Regions from separate parts of the Micrococcus sp. Alg238-R198 genome, predicted to be linked through region 2. Evidence: riboswitches for the same ligand, from Rfam matches in the RefSeq annotation. Region 2 holds a riboswitch; the other holds the start of a gene.

Region 1 (7,094 bases), on a different contig from region 2:
TCAGCACGGTCAGCAGCGTCCCCCATTCCACGCCGAAGGCCCGCGTGGTGGCGGCCGCCCCGTCCTGGATGTCCCCCTCCACCCCGGACGGCACGGTCTCGCCCGCTAGGAGGCGGTCCAGGACGGTCAGCAGGGGCGGGGTCGCGAGGGCGGGCAGGACGGGGAGGACCATGACGACAGTCTGACACCCGCCCCCGGACGCACCCCGGAGAAGAGCACAATGGAGCCTGACCGTCCGCGCGGTCCGGGCCCGGCCGTCGTCGCGCCCCGTCCCGCCGGCCCGCCGCCGCCCCTCTGGAGGAATCCGTGCTCTCCGTCACCGACCTGCGCCCACTCGACACCGCCACCGCGGACCTGTCCCGCATCATCCCGCGGGCGAACGTGGACGTGTCCTCCGTGGTGCCGGTGGTCGCCCCGATCATCGAGCGGGTCCGCCACGGCGGCGAGCAGACCCTGCTGGAGCTGGCCGAGCGGTTCGACGGTGTCCGTCCGCCGGCCCTGCGCGTGCCCGCGGAGGCGCTCGAGGCCGCCCTGGCCGGGCTCGACCCGCGGGTGCGCGCCGCCCTGGAGGAGTCGATCCACCGGGCCCGGCTCGTGCACGACGCCCAGCACCCCCAGGACTCCACGGTCGAGCTCGGCGAGGGCGCCGTCGTGGAGAACCACTGGACCCCCGTGGGCCGCGTGGGCCTGTACGTGCCCGGCGGCCGCGCCGTGTACCCCTCCTCGGTGGTGATGAACGTGGTGCCCGCGCAGGCCGCCGGCGTGGGGAGCCTCGCGGTGACCTCACCCCCGCAGCGGGACCACGGCGGCCTGCCCCACCCCACCGTGCTCGCCGCGTGCGCGCTGCTGGGCGTGGACGAGGTCTACGCGGCCGGCGGCGCCCAGGCCGTGGCCATGCTGGCGCACGGCGTCCAGGACGACGACGGCGGGTGGCTCTGCGCGCCCGTCGACCTGGTGACGGGGCCCGGCAACGTGTACGTGGCCGCCGCCAAGCGCGCGCTCCAGGGCGTGATCGGCGTGGACGCCGAGGCCGGGCCGAGCGAGATCGCCGTGATCGCGGACGGCACCGCCCGCGCCGACTGGGTGGCCGCGGACCTGATCAGCCAGTCCGAGCACGACCCGCTGGCCGCCTCCGTGCTCATCACCGATTCCGAGGACCTGCTCCGGGACGTGCAGGCGGCGATCGAGGCGCAGGTGCCCGGGGCGTTCCACGAGGATCAGATCCGCGAGGCCCTCACCGGCCCCCAGTCCGGCGTGCTGCTGGTGCGGGACATGGACCAGGCCGTGGAGGTCTCCGACCGCTACGCCACCGAGCACCTCGAGATCCAGACGCGCGACCCCGAGGCCCTCGTGGGGCGCATCCGCAACGCCGGCGCCGTGTTCGTGGGCCCGCACGCCCCCGTGCCGCTGGGCGACTACTCGGCCGGGTCCAACCATGTGCTCCCCACCTCGGGGACGGCCCGGCACTCCTCCGGTCTGAACACGGTGACGTTCCTGCGCCTGCAGCAGCGCATCCGCTACACGGAGACCGGGCTCAAGGAGGTCGCGGACGGGATCGGCGTGCTGGCCGAGGACGAGCGCCTGCCCGCGCACGGCGCCGCGATCCGCGCCCGCTTCGCGTGAGGGGGCGGGCGTGAGCGGCGTCCGCATCGACGCGTGGCTGTGGGCCGTGCGGCTGTACAAGACCAGGTCGGCGGCCACGGCGGCCGTGCGCGCAGGCCACGTGCGCATCGACGGCGAGCCCGTGAAGGCGGCGACGCCCGTCGTCGTCGGGAACCGGGTGCGGGTGCGCCAGGACGGACGCGAGCGGATCCTGGAGGTCACGGGGCTGATCGCCAAGCGGGTGGGCGCCCCCGTGGCCCGGCAGCAGTACGTGGACCACTCCCCGCCGCCCGTGCCGCGTGAGCTGCTCGCGGTGCCGTACCGCGAGCGGGGCGCGGGCCGGCCCACCAAACGGGACCGCCGGCAGCTGGACGCGCTGCGCGGCCGCGACCGACGCTGAGCGCCTCCGTCCTCCCCGCGCCGTCATCCGCCGTCGTGATGGCGGCCTCATGCGGAGGGTGCGGTCAGCACCATCCGGAACGGCTTGTCGTTGTCCACCGTGACGGTGAACGTCATCGGCCCCGCCTCATCCACGGGGGGAGTCGCCGCCGACCAGCCGCCGCACAGCGCCTCCGATCCGGCCATCCAGGTCTTCGTTCCCCCGCCACCCCGTGAGGTCAGGATCTCCGTCTCACCGGTGGCATCCGAAGGACACAGCACGATGACCCGAAGGACCGCACCCTGTTGAGCGTCCACGGTGATCTGCTGTGTGCCCGTCCCGACCGCCTCCTCCAGGACGGACTCCTTCTCCGGGTCGAGATGGTCCGCATCCGGATGCCGGCGCGTGTACTCGACCAACGTCATCCCGTCCTCCTCGAACAGCGCGGCGGGGAGTGCTTCTTCACCGGCGGGTGACGACGCGGACGAACCGGTGGCGGAGGCCGACCGGGTTGCCGAGGGGGCCGCTGACGTCACGGTGACGGAGGACGCCGCAGCGGTGGATGCCTTCGCGGTGGAGGAGACGCTGCCCGGGGAAGCGGAGCATCCCGAGATGGCGATACCGAGGAGAGCCGCGACGACCACGGCGGCCGACAATGCCGCACGCTTCTTCTCGATGTCCATCCGCATGATCCGATCCCTCTCAGAGAACCGATTGCGGGGCCGCGGGCTGCGGTCTCGAGCCCCCCTCTCGAGTGGCTTGATCCTGGCTGGCGATGCGCGGTGTGTCAAGCATCACATCGGGCAGCTCGGATGACGCCGCGCGACCGCCGCGCTTTGACCACCCCACGGACCCCTCCGTAGGCTGATCCCCAGAATCACGAGTTCCCGTCATTCACGGCCCTGGCCGGCGGGACGGCAACCCTCTCACGCAGTAGTGGGGTGCTCCAGGTGATGATTCGGCCCCTCGGACACCCCGACGGGCAAGTACCGCGCCTCCGCGGATCCGGGCGATCCGCGTTCCCGCCGTCTGCGGAGCCGCGCCAGTCATCGGAAGAGGACGCGCGCCATGACCCTGACCCACGAACCCCACACCGCCGCGTGGGACACCGACCTGTCCCTCGGCAACCTCCGCTCCGGCCTCTCGGCATTCCCCACCGGGGTCGTCGCGCTGGCGGGCCTCGCCGACGACGTCCCCGAGGTGATGGTGTCCTCGTCCTTCGGCGTGGGCATCTCCTGGGAGCCGGCCCTCGTGTCCTTCTCCGCACAGAACAGCTCCCGCACCTGGCCGCGCCTGCGCCGGGCCGGGGCGATCGGCGTCTCCCTGCTCGCGGCGGACCAGACGCCGCTGTGCCGTCAGCTGGCCGCCCGCGAGGGCGACCGCTTCGCCGGTCTCGACGTGCACCGCAGCCCGCACGACGCCCTGCTGATCGGGGGCTCCTCGCTCTGGCTCGAGACGCGGGTGCACGCCGAGGTCCCGGCGGGCGACCACACGGTGGTGCTGCTGGAGGTGACGGCCTTGGCGGATCACACGGACGCCGCTCCCCCGGCCGCCCTGCACCGCAATCTCTTCCACGGCCTGCGCGCGCTCTGAGCGAACTCCAGGTGAACAATCGGGCCCCTGGTTCCCGGTCGGCGAGATCCGTGCAATGATGGAGCCTGAAGTTGATCAAGCTGTATCCCGCCATCTTCACTGCTCGTCAGCCCGGCATCGCCGGCGTCGATGAGTGTTGGGCAAGCGGTTCAGTCTCGCCGCTTCACCCGCGTCCCACATCCGGGCCGCGGTCCAACACCGCCACCGCACCGCGGGGGCACATCGAAAGGACACCATCATGGCTGTCGGTACTGTCAAGTGGTTCAACGCTGAGAAGGGCTACGGCTTCATCGCCCCCGAGGACAACTCCGCGGACGTGTTCGTGCACTTCTCCGCCATCCAGGGCGGGGGCTTCAAGGAGCTCCAGGAGAACGACCGCGTCGAGTTCGAGACCCAGGACGGCCCCAAGGGCCTCCAGGCCGCCAACGTGACGAAGCTCTGATCTTCGCCTGACGCACGGCTTCCGACGCCCCCGGTCCGTATGGACCGGGGGCGTCGTCGTGTGCGCTTCCGTGCGTCCCGCACGCCCGCGCACTGCGCCGCACTCCGCCGTACGCCCGTTCGACCGCGGCGCTGCGACATCACCGCAGGGCTGCACTGCGGTGATGTCGCTGAGGCGCGGTCCTCCGCGGTGGGTCTCGTCCTGGCCCTGCGCGTCAGGCCGCGCCCCGCCGGCCCACGTGGCGACGCAGCAGCAGCACCACGCCCAGGGCCAGCAGATACCCGGCCGCGACGACCGCGAAGCCGGCCCGGTAGTCGCCCGTGACGTCGCGCAGCACGCCCATCAGCAGCGGGCCCAGGGCGAAGCCGGCGTACATGCCCATCGAGTTCGCCCCGGTCGCACGGCCGAGCCGCTCGGCCGGCACCTCGCTCAGCAGGCCCGCGTTGATCACCACGTTGGCGCCCAGCACCGTCAAGCCGTGCACCGCGGCGCCCACCCACAGCAGGGCCGGCAGGTCCAGCAGGTCCGCGGCGAGGAACACCACGACGCCGGCCACCGCACCCAGGCAGATCACGGCCAGCAGGGTGGTGGGCCGGTCTCCGGAGCTCATCCGCCGGCTCCACCCGATCCGGGAGAGCACCCCCACCACCCCGGACACGGCCGCCGCGGCGCCGCCGGCCACGAGCGTCATTCCCAGCGTCTCGACCGCGAAAAGCGGCAGGTAGGTGTTCGTGGCCTGCATGCCCAGGCCGGTGAGGAACGCGATCGCCGCGAAGAACCAGACCGTGGCCGGCAGGGGCGAGGTGTCCCGCCGTCGTCGCCCGCCGACGGGGCCGGTGGCCGGCGGCGGCGCCCCGGGCAGCGGCGGGGCGGCGACCAGGGCGAGCACCCAGAGCGCCCCGATGAGCACCGCGGCCCCCAGCGCGGCGCCCGTCCAGCCGAGGGCGAGGGACGCGGCCGGGAAGAACAGGCCGCCGACCAGCTGGGCCGCCTGCACGCCGGACTGCTTCACCCCGACCCACCCGATGCGCCTCTCCGGCGGCACCACGGTCCGGATGATCCGGTTCGTGGTGGGGTTGGAGATGGCCTGCGTGACGCCCGCCACGGCGGCCGCCGCGTACAGCACGGGCAGGGACGGGGCGACGGCGCCGAGCACGAGCGCCGCGGCGGTGCCGCCGAAGATGATGCTCAGCTGTGCGCGGGCGGACAGGCGGTCGGCGGCCCGGCCGAGGCCGAGCGAGGTGACGGCGGCCGCCGCGAACACGACCGTCATCACGGTGCCGAGCTGGCCCGAGGTGACGTCGAGCCGCTCCATCACGACCGTGGAGGAGGCGGAGACGCCGTAGTTGAACAGGGGCCCGGCGCCCATCGCCGCCAGCAGCACCCACAGCAGGGCCGCGGAGGGGCGGCGAGCGGCGGGGGCGGGCAGGGTCACGGCCCCAGGCTACGACCCCTCACGCGACGAGGCGGGAAATCTATCTCATGGGCGCCCGGGGGCGTCGTGTGAGGTGGATTTCCCGCCTCGAAAGCGGGGGTGACTGCGGGGGTGGGTCAGCCGACGCGGCCCTCGCCGCGGTGCTCGCCCTCGACGCGGCCGGTGGTCCCCCGCTGGGTGACCTCCTCGCCGTCCTGGCGCTCGGGCCGCTCGCCGGCCTCCGCCGGCAGGCCCTCGTTCTCGTCGGTGGGCGTCTCGCCGGCGGTGGCGGCGGGTGCCGGATCCTGCGGGGCCCGACGACGGCCGCCGTGCGGGGACAGCGACTCACCCTCACCCAACGAGCTGACGCGCGGCATCGGCGACGTCGTCAGCGGCACGGACTCGGTCTGCCGGGCGTCGACCAGCGTGGAGCCCGTCCCGGAGATGGGGGAGCCCTGCACGGGGGCGCCGCCCGCCTCGCGGCCCGGGATCAGCAGCTCGGAGCGCCACTCGGGGTCGCGCTCGGTGAGGTAGTCCACGCGGGCGTGCTCGCCGAAGTGGTCCGCGTCCGCCTCCTCCCAGTCCATGGCCCAGCCGGCGGGCGGGTCGTTGAGCAGCTCGTCCGTGCGCAGCCAGTGGTAGATGGACGCGTACGAGCGGGTGCTCAGGTGGTCCACGCGTCGGCGCAGCATGCGGGTGTTCAGCTGGGACGGATGCGTCAGACCCATGGACGCCATGATCTGCACGGCCTCGCGCACGGTCAGGCGGTGGTAGTTGAAGACGCGGTTGCCCTTGTCCTCCACGTCGAGGGCGCGCATCAGACGCGGGTCCTGCGTGGCCACCCCCACGGGGCACTCGTTCGTGTGGCACTTCTGCGCCTGGATGCACCCGGTGGCCATCATCATCGCGCGGGCGGACATGGTGAAGTCCGCGCCCTGGATCAGACGCCTGACGATGTCCGAACCGGTGGCGACCTTGCCGGCCGCGCCGAGCTTGATCATGTGGCGCAGGCCGGTGCCCACGAGCGCGTTGTGCACGAGCATGAGGCCCTCGGTCAGCGGGGTGCCCACGCGGTCCGAGTACTCGAGCGGGGCGGCGCCGGTGCCGCCCTCGGAGCCGTCCACGATGATGAAGTCGGGGGCGATCCGCTCCTCCCAGATGGCCTTGGTCATGGCCAGCACGTCCACGCGGGAGCCCACGCAGAACTTGATGCCGATCGGCTTGCCGTCCGAGAGCTCACGGAGCTGCTCGACGAACCTGACCATCTCGCGCGGGGTGCGGAACGCGGAGTGGGACGCCGGGGACAGGCAGTCCTTGTCCATCGGGATCTCGCGGGCCTCGGCGATCTCGGGGGAGATCTTCTCCTTGGGCAGCATGCCGCCCAGGCCGGGCTTCGCGCCCTGGGAGATCTTGATGGTGATGCCCTTGACCTCGGGCAGCAGCGCCTTCTCGGCGAACTTCTCCGGGCTGAAGGTGCCGTCCTCGTTGCGGCAGCCGAAGTAGCCGGAGCCGATCTCCCAGAACAGGTCCGCGCCGTTGCCGCGGTGGTACTTGGTGAGGCCGCCCTCGCCGGTCTCGTGGATGAACCCGCCCAGGCCGGCGCCCTTGTTCATGGCGATCACGGCGTTGGCGGAGAGGGAGCCGAAGGACATGGACGAGATGTT
Region 2 (7,094 bases):
TGAACCAGTCCCAGCAGTCCTCGACCCAGCGGTCGAAGTGCTGCTTCGCCTCGGCCGGCGGCACGAAGTACTCGATCTCCATCTGCTCGAACTCGCGGGTGCGGAAGATGAAGTTGCCCGGGGTGATCTCGTTGCGGAACGCCTTGCCGATCTGGCCGATGCCGAACGGCGGCTTCTTCCGGGCCGCGCCCAGCACGTTGAGGAAGTTCACGAAGATGCCCTGCGCCGTCTCCGGGCGCATGTAGTGCAGGCCCTCCTCGTTGTCCACGGGGCCGAGGTAGGTCTTGACCAGGCCCGAGAACAGCTGCGGCTCGGTCCAGGCGCCCTGGGTGCCGCAGTCCGGGCACACGATCTCGGCCATGCCCTCGGCCGGCCGGCCCTTCTTGGCCTCGAACGCCTCGAGCAGGTGGTCCTGGCGGTGGCGCCTGTGGCACTGGGTGCACTCCACGAGCGGGTCGGTGAAGGTCTCGACGTGGCCGGAGGCCTCCCACACCGCGCGCGGCAGGATGATGGAGGAGTCCAGGCCCACCATGTCCTCACGGGAGCGCACGAAGGTCTTCCACCACTCGGCCTTGATGTTCTCCTTCAGCTCCACGCCCAGGGGCCCGTAGTCCCACGCGGAGCGCGAACCGCCGTAGATCTCACCGGCCTGGAACACGAAGCCTCGGCGCTTGGCGAGGTTGATGACGTTGTCCAGCGGGGACTTGGCAGCCATGGGGGCATCACTTCCGTACTCATCGGCGGGGCGGGAGGGGATCACGACGACGACGGCACCCGGCCGCCTTCGACGCGGCGGGCCCGTTCCGGCGCGGCGCGCCGGTCGATCCCGTCCAGCCTACCGGCCATGATGGACACCATGACCGAGACGAACGCACCCGACGCCCAGCCCCTGCCCATCCGTGACGAGTCCATCCGCCTCGGCCAGGCGCTCAAGCTCGCCTCCCTCGTGGACGACGGGGCCATGGCCCGCGACGTCGTCACCGACGGGCTCGTCACCGTCAACGGCGCGGTGGAGACGCGCCGCGGCGCCCAGCTGCACGACGGGGACGTCGTCGAGTTCGCCGGCGAGGCGTTCGTCGTCCAGGCCGGGCAGGCCTGAGCCGACGCCCCGTCGGGCGGCCGCGGCGCCGTCGTCGAGCGTGTCCGGTGCGTCAGCCGCGGGGCGGCACCATGTGGGCGAGGTACTCCTTCACGTGGCCCAGCTCCTGCTCGTTGATCGCGTGGCCGAGCCCGGCATAGACGATCTTCATGAGGTCCACGTGGGCGTTCAGCCAGGCATGGGTCTCCTCGACCCGGGGCTCGGAGATGATCGGGTCCTCCTGGCCGCGGCCCCAGAAGACCTTCGGTCGGACGCGGGCGACGTCGTCGTCGCGGGTGAACAGCTCGCGCAGCCGCGGCTCGGTGAGCTCCGGGTCCACCACGAAGCCGGACAGCGCCACGGTGCACGCGTAGGCCTCCGGGTCCAGGCGCAGCAGCGACGTGGCCATCGCCATGCCCTGCGAGAAGCCGAGCAGGGAGACGGTGCGGAAGTCCCCGCGCACCGCCTGCACCCAGGCGTGCAGGGCCTCGACGGCCTCGCGGACCGGCTCGGCGGTGGAGCCCAGCTCGCCCGTGACGGGGTCCTGGGAGAGCGGGAACCAGGCGTGGGAGCCCGGCTGCAGGGGCAGGGGCGCGCGCACGGCGGCCACCGTGACGTGCTCGGGCAGGTGCGGGACGAGGCCGAACAGGTCGTCCTCGTTCGCGCCGTAGCCGTGCAGGACGATCAGCAGGTCCTCGGTGCGCTCGCCCTCGGGGCGGGACCAGCGGACGACGGGCTCGACGGCGGGGGTGGGGTTCGCGTTCACGTCCGCCAGCCTAGCGAGCGGCGCGGTCGGCCCCTCCCGGAGGTTGACCCCTCCCGCGCGATGCGGGCAGAATCCTACCCGTGGGTAACCCATCCTCCTCCCAGCCTCCGCACGCCTCCGACGCGACCCCGGTCGACGACCCCGCCGCCCATCCGTGGCGCCGCTACGTCGCCATCGGGGACTCGTTCTCCGAGGGCATCGGCGACCCGGACCCGGACCGTCCCGGCTACCACCGCGGCTGGGCCGACCGCCTGGCCGAGGAGCTCTCCCGCCTGACGCCGCCCGGCGAGGACCTGGCCTACGCCAACCTGGCGGTCCGCGGGAAGCTGCTGGACCAGATCGCCGAGGACCAGGTGGAGCCGGCGCTCGCCCTGCGGCCGGACCTCATCAGCGTCTGCGCAGGCGGCAACGACATCCTGCGCGGCGCGGACCCGGACGAGATCGCGGTCCGGTTGGACGCCGTCGTCGAGCGTCTGGCCTCCGACGGCGCCACCGTGCTGCTGTTCAACGCGACCGACGTGAAGGGCACGCCCGTCATCGGCCGCATCCGCGGCACCGTGGCGATCTACAACGAGAACGTGCGCACCATCGCGCTGCGGCACGACGCGCTGGTGCCGGACATGTGGTCGCTCAAGGACCTCGCCCGGCGGGAGATGTGGGCCGAGGACCGCCTGCACTTCTCTGCGCTCGGCCACCACACGATCGCCGCGATGGTGCTGGACACCCTCGGCGTGGAGCACGGCCTCGAGCACCTGCGCCTCTCCCCGCCGGCGCCGCGCACGTGGCGCGCGGCCCGCGCGTCGGACGCCGCATGGGTGCGCACGCACCTGGCGCCGTGGGTGGTCCGCCGCCTCCGCGGCGTCTCCTCCGGCGACGGCGTCACGGCCAAGCGCCCCGTCCCCGAGCCGCTCTTCGGCGCGCCGATGCCGCAGGGCTCGGACCACACCGAGCCGCTGGACATCGTCGAGCCCTGAGCCCGGCCGGCGGGGACCGGTGGCCGTTTCCCGAACGACAGTGCCGCGACACGCCGCCGTTTCCCGAACGAAAGTTCAGAGGGCGAGGGTGCGCTTGAGCGTGTCGGCCACCTGGCCGTATTCGGTGAGGAAGCCGTCGTGGCCGATGGGCGAGGCGATCGTGTGCACCGGCGGCCGCGCGGGCAGCGCCGCCGCGAGCGCCTCGGACTCGGCCGGCAGGTAGAGCCGGTCCGAGTCGACGGCGGCCACGAACGCCCGGCCCCGGTAGTCCGCGAGCGCCGCCGCCACGCCGCCGCGCCCGCGCCCGACGTCGTGGCCCATGAGGGCCTCGGTGACCACGAGGTAGGAGTTCGCGTCGAACCGGTCGGTGAGCTTGGCCGCCTGGTGGTCCAGGTAGGACTCCACGGCGTAGCGCCCGCGCCCGCCCGGCACCCCGACGACGGCGCCGAACGGGTCCTCGATGCCCTGCGGTTCCCGGCCGAACCGCTGGCCGAGCTCGCCCGCCGTGCGGTAGGTGGTGTGGGCGATGCGCCGGGCGATGCCCAGGCCGGCCACGGGGCCGGGGCCGGGGTAGTAGTCGCCGCCCTGGAAGTCCGGGTCGAGGCGGATGGCCGCGGTCTGCGCCTGGCCCCACGCGATCTGGTCGGCGGAGGAGGCCGCGGTGGCGGCCAGCACGCCCACCCCGGCGACGCGCGCGGGGTGGGTCGCGGCCCACTCGAGGGCGCGGGCCCCGCCCATCGATCCGCCGATCACGGCACGCCAGGCGCCGATCCCGAGGTGGTCGGCCAGGCGCCGCTCGGCCTCGACCGCGTCCCGCAGCGTGAGGAACGGGAACCGGGAGCCCCAGGGCCGCCCGTCGGGCGCGGGCGTCGAGGGCCCGGTGGAGCCGTGGCAGCCGCCGATCATGGCGGGGGCGACCACGAACCACCGGTCCGTGTCCACGGCGCGGCCCGGGCCGACGAGGGCGTCCCACCAGCCCGGCGTCGGGTCCTCCTCGTGCGCGGCCACGTGCGCGTCGCCGGTGAGGGCGTGCAGCACGAGCACGGCGTTGGCGCCGTCGGCGGCGAGGGTGCCCCAGGTCTCGTAGGCCAGCTCGACGTCGGGCAGCAGCCCGCCGGTCTCGGTGCGCAGCTCGCCGACCCGCAGACGGTGGCGGCCGCCGCGGGGCAGCGCGGTGCGCGACGGACGCGTGGCGACGGCGGTCATGCCCGCTCCCCCGCGTCGTCGTCGCCGCGGCGGGCGGCGGCCGCGAAGCCGCGTTCGAGGTCGGCGAGGATGTCCTCGATGTCCTCCACGCCGAGCGAGAGCCGCACCAGGCCGGGGGTGACGCCGGCGGCGCGCTGCTCGTCGTCGGTGAGCTGGGAGTGGGTGGTGGAGGCCGGGTGCACCACGAGCGAGCGGACGTCGCCGATGTTGGCCACGTGGTGGTGCAGGGTGAGCCCGTCCACGAACGCGGCCCCGGCCTCGCGGCCGCCCGCGATCTCGAAGGAGACGAACGCGCCCGCGCCCTTCGGCAGGTAGCGCTGGGCCCGCTCGTGCCACGGGCTGGACTCCAGGCCGGCGTAGACCACGTGCTCGACGTCGTCGCGGCCCTCCAGCCAGCGCGCCACCGCGGCCGCGTTGGCCACCTGCCGCTCCATGCGCAGGGACAGGGTCTCCAGGCCGAGGTTCACCAGGAACGCGTTGAACGGGGAGATGGCCGAGCCGTAGTCGCGCAGCAGCTGCACGCGCGCCTTGAGGATGAAGGCCAGGTTGGCGCCGAGCGGCGAGCCCACCCCGAGGTCCCGCGCGTAGACGAGGCCGTGGTACGACTCGTCCGGCTCGTTGAAGCCGGGGTACCGCTCGGCGTGCTGCGCGTAGTCGAACGTGCCGGCGTCGACGATCACGCCCGCGATGGCCGCGGCGTGCCCGCCGAGGTACTTCGTGGCGGAGTGGGTGACGACGTCGGCGCCGTGCTCGATGGGCCGCAGCAGGTACGGGGTGGCCAGCGTGTTGTCCACGATCAGCGGCACGCCGGCCTCGTGGGCGGCGTCGGCGACGGCGCGCACGTCCAGGACGTCCCCGCGCGGGTTGCCGAGGGTCTCGCCGAAGAACGCCGTGGTGTTCGGCCGGACGGCGGCGCGCCAGGACTCGAGGTCGTCCGGGTCGGTCACGAACGTCGTCTCGACGCCGACCTTGGCGAGGGTGTGCTTGAACAGGTTCTGCGTGCCGCCGTAGAGGCTGGCCGAGGCGACCACGTGGTCGCCGGCGCCGGCGAGGTTGAGGATCGCGAACGTCGTCGCCGCCTGACCGGAGGCCAGCAGCAGCGCGCCCACACCGCCCTCGAGCGCGGCGATCTTCTCCTCCACCGGGCCCTGCGTCGGGTTGCCGATGCGGGTGTAGAGCGGGTCGAGGTCCTTGAGCGCGAACCGGTCCGCGGCCACCTGGGCGGACGGGAAGTCGTACGAGGTGGTCTGGAAGATCGGCAGGGCGGTCGCACCGAAGGCGTGCTGGCCGACGGCGACGCCCGCGTGGACCTGCGCGGTGGAGAAGCCCCAGGCGTCGGGGGTCGGGGTGGTCTGGTCGGTCATGGCGGACCCTCCTGAGGGGTTCAGGGGCCGGACCCGGCCGCCCCGCCCGCCGGCCGACGTGCCGATCCGGGAACCGGCGTCGTCGAGGTGCCGGAGATGACCCGGCGCCGTCGAGAGGGGCCGTGGGATCGGCCCGCGCTTGCCGGCGTCCGTTGTGGGGCCGGCCTGGTCGTCACCCGGGGCACCCCACCGCGGAAGGAGGGTTGCCGGTCAGCATGCCGGGGCCTGTTGCTGACTCTCGTGACCGTGCCTCCGAGTGTAGCCCGCCGCCCCGCCACGATTTCGTCACGCGTGTCACCCGCGGATACGCTCTCCGCACGGGGCGCCCGACCCGTCAAGGGCTCGACGCCCCGCGACTCGCACCAGGTCAACCCCCGGGGCAGCCCGGGAACGGAGAGGAACAGCGCAGTGCACACCTGTCGCATGGACCACGTGTCCTACGCCGCCGGCCCCGAGGGCCTGGACGCCACGGTCGCCCGCATCGCCGAGACGCTGGGCATCGAGCGGATCAAGGGCGGTGTCCACCCCCGCTTCGGCACGCAGAACGCCCTGTTCCCCATGGCGGGCAGGCAGTATCTGGAGGTCGTCGAGGCCCTGGACCACCCGGCCTCCCTCAGCGCGCCGTTCGGCCAGCTCGTGCGCGCCCGCACCGAGCAGGGCGGCGGCTGGATGAGCTGGGCGGTGGCCACCCCGGACATCGGCCGGTTCGAGCGCCGCCTCGGCCGTGAGGCCGTCCCCGGCAACCGTCGCTTCCCGGACGGCCGGGAGCTGTCCTGGCGGCAGATCGGCGTCAAGGGAACCCTCGCGGACCCGCAGCTGCCGTTCATCCTGCGCTGGGCCGACGGTCAGGAGGACATGCACCCCTCGCAGGCGGCCGAGCCGCAGGCCACCATCGAGCGCCTGAACATCGCCGGCTCCCCCGAGCGCCTCGCCGAGTGGCTCGGCGACGACGAGGACGGCCAGGTCCAGGACGTGAACATCGAGTACGTCGCGCCCTCCGGCACCCCGGGCATCGTCTCGGTCACCTTCCGCACCCCGAAGGGCGAGGTCACGCTCTGAGCGCGGGGGCGGGGCCGCTCAGCCGAGCAGCCCCGCCCGCGCCAGCAGCGGGTAGCCGACGAACCCGACGGCGTCCAGCAGCGCGTGCGCGATGACCAGCGGCATCACCCGGCGCACCCGCAGGAACACGAGCACGAACACCACGCCCATCAGGGCGTTGCCCACGCCCGGCCCGATCCCCTGGTACAGGTGGTACGCCCCGCGCAGCAGCGCGAGGGCGAGCACGACGACCGCCACGCGGGTCGGCAGGTACAGCCCCTCGGCGCTCACCCACGACGACGGCACGGCCGGCGCCGGATCGTGCGCCAGGCCCGCGGCGCGCAGCCGCTGCAGATACCCGAGCCGGTCGACGAGCCAGGCGCCCACGATGACCTCCTCCAGCAGTCCGTGCCGCAGCGCGGAGAGCAGCAGGACCGGCACCTGGTACCAGCTCTGACCGAGCGCCGAGCCGACGATCGCCGTCGTGATCCCCAGGGCCCGGCCGGCGGCGTAGACGCCGAGCGTGCCCAGCCCGATGGCCGCGAACAGGCCCAGGCCCCAGGCCAGGTCGCGGCCGGGGCGGCGCAGGTCGAGGCCGAGCACCCGGAACGGGTTCCGGCCGCGCAGGTGCATCAGGTGCAGCACGAGGGCCACCGGCACGAGCGCGA

What was found. A riboswitch is a leader RNA that binds a small molecule or an ion and turns the genes downstream of it on or off. The one in region 2 is predicted to bind S-adenosylmethionine.
Region 1: linked by a shared signal. The riboswitch ahead of G6R13_RS03180 (flavin reductase family protein) and the one ahead of G6R13_RS11005 (bifunctional o-acetylhomoserine/o-acetylserine sulfhydrylase) in region 2 are both predicted to bind S-adenosylmethionine.

What each region holds. Positions count from the first base shown of each region.
Region 1 covers NZ_UNRH01000002.1:244,203-251,296, forward strand. Annotated here, with positions in the region: gene G6R13_RS03160 (mechanosensitive ion channel domain-containing protein) at 1-172, opposite strand, end outside; gene hisD (histidinol dehydrogenase) at 307-1,623, shown strand; gene G6R13_RS03170 (RNA-binding S4 domain-containing protein) at 1,634-2,002, shown strand; gene G6R13_RS12270 (hypothetical protein) at 2,050-2,664, opposite strand; SAM riboswitch class IV at 2,857-2,976, shown strand; gene G6R13_RS03180 (flavin reductase family protein) at 3,050-3,574, shown strand; gene G6R13_RS03185 (cold-shock protein) at 3,813-4,016, shown strand; gene G6R13_RS03190 (MFS transporter) at 4,231-5,451, opposite strand; gene G6R13_RS03195 (FMN-binding glutamate synthase family protein) at 5,568-7,094, opposite strand, start outside.
Region 2 covers NZ_UNRH01000014.1:26,865-33,958, forward strand. Annotated here, with positions in the region: gene G6R13_RS10980 (glycine--tRNA ligase) at 1-715, opposite strand, end outside; gene G6R13_RS10985 (RNA-binding S4 domain-containing protein) at 857-1,099, shown strand; gene G6R13_RS10990 (phospholipase) at 1,152-1,844, opposite strand; gene G6R13_RS10995 (SGNH/GDSL hydrolase family protein) at 1,925-2,818, shown strand; gene G6R13_RS11000 (homoserine O-acetyltransferase) at 2,894-4,024, opposite strand; gene G6R13_RS11005 (bifunctional o-acetylhomoserine/o-acetylserine sulfhydrylase) at 4,021-5,388, opposite strand; SAM riboswitch class IV at 5,519-5,634, opposite strand; gene G6R13_RS11010 (VOC family protein) at 5,812-6,447, shown strand; gene G6R13_RS11015 (CPBP family glutamic-type intramembrane protease) at 6,466-7,094, opposite strand, start outside.